Regions from separate parts of the Amycolatopsis lexingtonensis genome, predicted to be linked through region 2. Evidence: predicted binding sites of a transcription regulator. Region 2 holds the regulator's gene; the other holds the start of a gene.
The links. Region 2 encodes HspR, which represses chaperone genes until heat shock. Its sites were predicted from a motif close to ANNTTGAGTNNNNNNNACTCAANNT; they were not measured.
Positions count from the first base shown of each region.

Region 1: lon (endopeptidase La) is a predicted target of HspR. The motif match lies at 1,374-1,398, and genes of this name have one in related genera.

Region 1 is NZ_JADBEG010000001.1:6,714,094-6,717,499, forward strand. It holds gene H4696_RS30565 (GNAT family N-acetyltransferase) at 1-387, shown strand, start outside; gene H4696_RS30570 (SAM-dependent methyltransferase) at 458-1,312, shown strand; gene lon (endopeptidase La) at 1,413-3,406, shown strand, end outside.
Region 2 is NZ_JADBEG010000001.1:7,555,801-7,559,206, forward strand. It holds gene dnaJ (molecular chaperone DnaJ) at 1-1,068, shown strand, start outside; gene H4696_RS34845 (heat shock protein transcriptional repressor HspR) at 1,074-1,499, shown strand; gene H4696_RS34850 (ABC-F family ATP-binding cassette domain-containing protein) at 1,550-3,124, opposite strand; gene H4696_RS34855 (DUF305 domain-containing protein) at 3,359-3,406, opposite strand, start outside.

The DNA of each region.
Region 1 (3,406 bases), 840 kb from region 2:
TGGCGCACCGGCGTCGAGGACATCCTGGCCAAGGACCTGGCCGAGCAGCTGAACCGGCCCGAACCGCCACTGTGGATCGCCGAGCTGTACGGCCGCCCGCTCGGCATGGTGAACGTCCAGCACCCCGGCGAGACCGGCTGGATCAGCGACCGGGTCGCGGCGGGCCGCGTCGGCTACCTGTCGTCGCTGGCGGTCGCGGAGACCGCGCGGTCCTCCGGCGTCGGCACCGCGCTGGCCGCGCACGCCCACCACGTCCTGGACGAGGAGGGCGCCGACGTCGTCCTGCTGCACCACGCGGCGGCGAACCCGCTGTCGACGCCGTTCTGGTACGCGCAGGGGTACCGGCCGTTGTGGACGTACTGGCAGCGCCGCCCGGCCGTTCGGTGAACAAACGGAGGATTACCGGCGGCGCGCGGTCCTTATAGGCTGGCCCCCGCCAGAGCGAGGGGAGCCGGGAGTGAGCGACCAGCGGGATTCCGCGCCGAGAGCGCCCGAGGGCGTCGACACCGAGAAGCCGTCCGCGGCCCGGATCTACGACTGGTACCTGGGCGGTACCCAGAACTGGGCCGTGGACCGCGAGTTCGGCAGGCGCATGGAGCAGCAGTGGCCGCTGGTGCGGCCCGGGTCCAAGCAGAACCGCGAGTTCATGAACCGCGCGGTCCGGGCGGCCCTGCGGGCCGGGATCCGGCAGTTCATCGATCTCGGCTCCGGCGTCCCGACGGCCGGCAACGTGCACGAGGTCGTCGAGGCCGAGCTGCCCGACGAGCACGACGCCAAGGTCGTCTACGTCGACTACGAGCCGGTCGCCGTGGCGCACGCGACGCTGATCCTCGAAGAGGGCGCGGCGACCGACTGGGCCGGCATCGTCCAGGCGGACATGCGGGACGCGAAGGCCGTCCTGCGCGCGGAGGAGACGAAGCGGCTCATCGACTTTTCGCAGCCGGTCTGCCTGATGATGATGGCCGTGCTGCACTTCGTCGGCCCGGACGACGACCCCGAGGGCATCCTCGCGGCGTACCGCGAAGCGCTCGCGCCCGGCAGCTGGCTGGCCATCTCGCAGATGAGCGAGGGCGACGGCAGCGGCGAGACGCTCGAAGGGCTGCGCTGGTTCGTCGAGCAGTACCGCAAGACCAGCAACCCGGTCTGGCTGCGCGACCGCGAAGAGATCGAGCCGCTGTTCGGCGACTGGCCACTGCTCGAACCCGGCATCGTGCACCTGCCGGACTGGCGGCCCGACCGGAAGCTGAACGCGCTGGAGGCGGAAGCCCGCCCGTACGCCTGGTGCGGCATCGCGGCACGACCAGGCGGCTGACCTGCGATTTTCGTGATCGCTGTGGGCGAACGCACCATCGGAAACAAACACACCCATCGGAGAGTTGAGCACAGCAGACTCAACTAACCGAGGAGTGCACATGTCCGACACCCGCCTCCTGCCCGTGCTCCCGCTCGATGACGACGTCGTGCTGCCGGGCATGGTCGTCCCGCTCGACCTGAGCGACACCGAGACACGGGCCGCGGTGGAGTCCGCCCAGGCCAACACCCCGACCCAGGCGTCCTTCCCCGGGATCCGGTCGACCGGCACCGCCAAGGCCGAGGTCCTCATCGTCCCGCGCGTCCACGGCGAGTACGCCGAGTTCGGCACCGTCGCCACGGTCGAGCGCATCGGCCGCGTGCCCGGCGGCAAGGCCGCCGTGCTGCTGCGCGGCACGTCCCGCGCGCTCGTCGGCCGGATCGCCGACGGCCCGGGCGCCGCCCGCTGGGTGCACGCCGAGGACGCGCCCGAAACCACGAACGACCAGACCGCGAAGCTCGCGGCCGAGTACAAGGCCGTCGTCATCTCGATCCTCCAGCAGCGCGGGGGCTGGCAGCTGATCGACGCAGTCCAGCAGGTCGAAGACGCCTCCGCGATCGCCGACCTCTCCGGCAACGCGCCGTACCTGTCCACCGACCAGAAGCTCGAGCTGCTCGGCGCCCTGGACGTCACCGCACGCCTGGAGAAGGCGCTCGAGTGGAGCAAGGAGCACCTGGCCGAGCTCGAGGTCACCGACACCATCCGCAAGGACGTCGCCGAGGGAATGGAGAAGCAGCAGAAGGAATTCCTGCTGCGCCGCCAGCTCGAGGCGATCCGCAAGGAGCTCGGCGAGCTCGACGGCACCGCGCAGGACGACGACTACCGCGCCCGCGTCGAGGCCGCCGAACTGCCCGACGCCGTCAAGAAGGCCGCGCTGGCCGAAGTGGACAAGCTGGACCGCACGTCCGAGCAGTCCCCCGAAGGCGGCTGGATCCGCACCTGGCTGGACACCGTCCTGGAGCTGCCCTGGAACGAGCGCACCGAGGACGTCTACGACATCGCGGCCGCGCGTGCCGTGCTCGACGCCGACCACGCCGGTCTCGACGACGTCAAGGAACGCATCATCGAGTACCTGGCCGTCCGGAAGCGCCGCGCGGAATCGGGCCTCGGCCCGGTCGGCGGCCGGCGTTCGGGCGCGGTGCTCGCCCTCGCGGGCCCTCCCGGGGTCGGCAAGACGTCGCTGGGTGAGTCCGTCGCGAAGGCCATGGGCCGCAAGTTCGTCCGCGTCGCGCTCGGCGGCATCCGCGACGAGGCGGAGATCCGCGGCCACCGCCGCACGTACGTCGGCGCGCTGCCCGGCCGGATCGTCCGCGCCATCAAGGAAGCCGGCTCGATGAACCCGGTCGTGCTGCTCGACGAGATCGACAAGGTCGGCGCCGACTACCGCGGCGACCCGACCGCGGCGCTGCTCGAAGTGCTGGACCCGGAGCAGAACCACACGTTCCGCGACCACTACCTCGAGGTCGAGCTGGACCTGTCCGACGTCGTGTTCCTGGCGACGGCCAACGCGCTCGAGACCATCCCCGGCCCGCTGCTGGACCGCATGGAGCTCGTCACGCTGGACGGCTACACCGAGCACGAGAAGGTCACCATCGCCCGCGACCACCTGCTCCCCCGCGAGCTGGAGCGCGCCGGCCTGGGCACGGCCGACGTCACCTTGACCGATGCCGCGTTCAGCCGGATCGCCGCCGAGTACACCCGTGAGGCGGGCGTGCGCGCCGCGAACCGGACCATCGCGAAGGTGCTGCGGAAGATCACGACCAAGGTGGCGCTGGACGAGGTTTCGCTGCCGCTTTCCGTCGACGCCCCGGACCTGGAGACCTACCTGGGCCGGCCGCGGCACCTCCCGGAGTCGTCGCTCCCGGCGTCGACCCAGCGCACGGCGACCCCGGGTGTGGCGACCGGCCTGGCGGTGACCGGTGCCGGCGGTGACGTCCTCTACATCGAGGCGTCGCTGGCCGACGAGGAGTCCGGCGCGTCCGGGCTGCAGCTGACCGGCCAGCTCGGCGACGTGATGAAGGAGTCGGCGCAGATCGCGCTGTCCTACCTGCGCTC
Region 2 (3,406 bases):
AAGGAGAACCACCCGGACGCGAACTCCGGCAACGCGGAGGCGGAGCAGAAGTTCAAGGCGGTCTCCGAGGCGTACGGCGTGCTCTCCGACGCGAGCAAGCGCAAGGAGTACGACGAAGCTCGGCGCCTGTTCGGCGGCGGGGGCGGGTTCAACTTTCCCGGCGGCGGTGGCACCGGCAGCTTCGACGTCGGGGACATCTTCGGCCAGGCCGGCGCCAACCAGCAGGGCGGCTTCGGCGGGCTCGGGGACATCCTCGGCGGGCTGTTCGGCCGTGGCCGCGCTTCGGCGGGTGCGACGGCGAACCGGCCGCAGCGCGGTGCCGACGTCGAGACGGACGTCCGGATCGACTTCACCGAGGCGGTCAAGGGCGCGACCCTGCCGCTGCGGCTGTCGAGCCCGGCGACCTGCTCGACGTGCGGTGGCAACGGTGCGAAGCCGGGTACGTCGCCGCGGACCTGCCCGACCTGTTCCGGTTCGGGGCTGGTCAGCCGCAGCCAGGGTGCCTTCGCGTTCTCGGAGCCGTGCCGCGACTGCCGCGGCCGCGGGACGATCATCGACGACCCGTGCCCCGAGTGCGGCGGCGAAGGCGTCAGCACGCGGACCCGCACGCTGACCGTCCGGATCCCGCCGGGCGTCGACGACGACCAGCGGATCCGGCTGGCCGGTCAGGGCGAGCCGGGCCGGGGCGGCGCGCAGGCGGGCGACCTGTACGTCCGGGTGCACGTGGCTCCGCACGCGCTGTTCGGGCGCAAGGGGCTCGACCTGACGATCTCCGTGCCGGTGGACTTCACGGAACTGACGCTGGGCACCACGATCACGGTGCCGACGCTCGAGGGCAAGGTCTCGCTCAAGGTGCCGCCGGGCACGGCGAGCGGCCGGGTGCTGCGTGTGCGCGGCAAGGGCATCGCCAAGCGCGATGGTTCGCAAGGTGATCTGCTCGTCACCCTCCAGGCGGCGATTCCCGCCAAACTGGACGACAAGGCGCGCGAAGCTCTGCAGGCGTACGCCGAGGCGATGGCCGGGCACGACCCCCGGCCCGAGATCACTGAGCTGCTCGAAGGCAGGTGAGTGGGATGTTCGGCGGGATCCCCCAGGAAGGCGACGAAGAGACCCCGGTGTTCGTCATCTCGGTGGCGGCCCAGCTCGCCGGGATGCACGCGCAGACGTTGCGCACCTACGACCGGCAGGGCCTGGTTTCGCCGGGCCGCACCTCCGGTGGCGGGCGGCGCTACTCGATGCGGGACATCGCGCTGCTGCGCGAAGTCCAGCGCCTGTCGCAGGAGGACGGCGTCAACCTGGCCGGCATCAAGCGCATCATCGAGCTGGAAAACCAGGTCGACGCGCTGCGGGCCCGGATCACCGAGCTGACCGAAGAACTGGCCGCGGCGTATCGCGCGGGCGAACAGGCCGCGGCGGCGGCACACGCGTCCTACCGCCGGGACCTCGTGCCGCTCAACCAGCAGACGGCGATGGTGGTGTGGCGGCCCAAGCGCCGTTGAACAAGTGAACCGCGAAGGCCTCCCCGGGTGACCGGGGAGGCCTTCTTGCGTCAGAGCTCCAGCCGCGGCCAGGCCGCGAGGTCCGCCAGCATCCGGCGGTCGTGCGTCGCGACGACCACCGCGGCCGGGGTGTCCATTAGGGCCTCGGTCAGCTCCTCGACGAGCACCGCCGACAGGTGGTTGGTCGGCTCGTCGAAGACGAGCACGTCCGGCCGCCCGGCCAATCGCAGCGCGAGGTCGAGCCGGCGTTGCTGCCCCTGCGACATCCGCCCGACGGGAGTGCGCAGCGCTTCAGTGTCGAGGAGACCCATCGCCGAAAACGGGACGCCGGCACGTTCGTAGAGCCGACGGGCGGTGAGATCTTCCGGCCAGGCCGGGACTTCCTGGCCGATCAACGCCACGCGCGCGCCGGCCAGGTGCCGCACCGAGCCGGTGGTCGGCGTGAGCTCGCCGGCGATGGCCGACAGCAGCGTCGACTTGCCGGCGCCGTTGCCGCCGGTGACGAGCAGCCGGCCGCCGTGGTCGAGGGTCAGCGTGACCGGGCCGTCGAGGCGGCCTTCGACGCTGACGCCCGCCACCCGGACCAGGGACCCGCGGGTGGTGGCGCCGAGATCCGGCCACCGCAACGACAACGGCGGTTCGGGCACGGTGACGCGGTGGGCTTCCAGCGCGGCCCGTTCCCGGTTCAGCGCCTGGACGACGCCGGGCGCGCGGGTCTGCCGCTGGTGCCGTCCGGTGCCCTTGTCCGGGCGCCAGCCGGTGCTGAGCCGGTCGCGGGCCTGCGCCACCGCGGCGGTGAGCTGCCGGCGCGCGTCCTGCTGGTCCTCGTGCTCCTGCACCCACCGCTCACGGTCGCGGCGGCGCCCGTCCTGCCAGGCGTCGTAGCCGCCGGCGTACCGGCGCGGACGGCCGTCCTGGCTGGGGTCGAGGTCGAGGAACTCGGTCGCGACGTCCGCCAGCAGCGCCCGGTCGTGGCTGACCAGCGCGACCCCGCCGTCGTGCCCGCGCAGGCGGGCGGTGAGGAACGCCAGTCCGGCGGCGTCGAGGTGGTTGCCGGGCTCGTCGAGCAGCAGGAAGTCGTACCGCGCCCCGAGCAGGCAGGCCAGCCGCACGCGGTAGCGCTGCCCCACCGAGAGCGTGCTCAGCTCGCGGCCGCGGTCGGCGCAGGCGTCGAGGGCTTCGAGTGCGACGTCGACGCGGCGCTCGGCGTCCCACGCGTCGAGGCGCGTGGCCGCGTCCAGCGCGACGGCGTAGCGCTCTTCGGCGCCTTCGGCCGACCGCGCGAGATCTTCGGTGGCGGCGTCGAGCGCGCGCAGGGCGTCGTGGACGTCCCGCAACGCCTCGGTGGTCAGCGTCCCGACGGTCTCACCGGACCGGAACGGCAGTGCCTGCCGGGCGACCCCGACGGTGCCGGTCCGGTGGACGGCACCGTGGTCGGGCGCGCGAAGCCCGGCGAGGACGTGCAGCAGCGTGGTCTTGCCACGCCCGTTCTCGCCGACGATCGCCAGCCGCGACCGGGCGGAAACGGTGACGCTCACGTCGTGCAGCACCCGGCGCGAGCCGAGCGTGACGCCGACGCTTTCCGCGCGCAGGTGGACGGGCTGGGTGGAAAAAGGGGATGACAAAGGTGGCTCCGCGGCTCAGGAGGGAGCCGGGCAGCACGGGAGCGGCCGCCCGGCAAGGACCGGAACGGCGGGCAAAAGGTGGGTGCGCCGCCGTCAGCGGCGGGTCCGCAACCTCATGAAGACGGGACAGGAGTACATGATCGCGAGGCTAACCGCGCGGCCGGGCGGGGCCAAGTGAATAACCGGGCAACCGCGAGCAGCCCCTCCCGGCTGCCCGCGGTTCCGCGCCGCGGGTCAGGTCTTGAAGTTCAGCAGTTGCTGCACTTCGGCCGTCCGCGACTC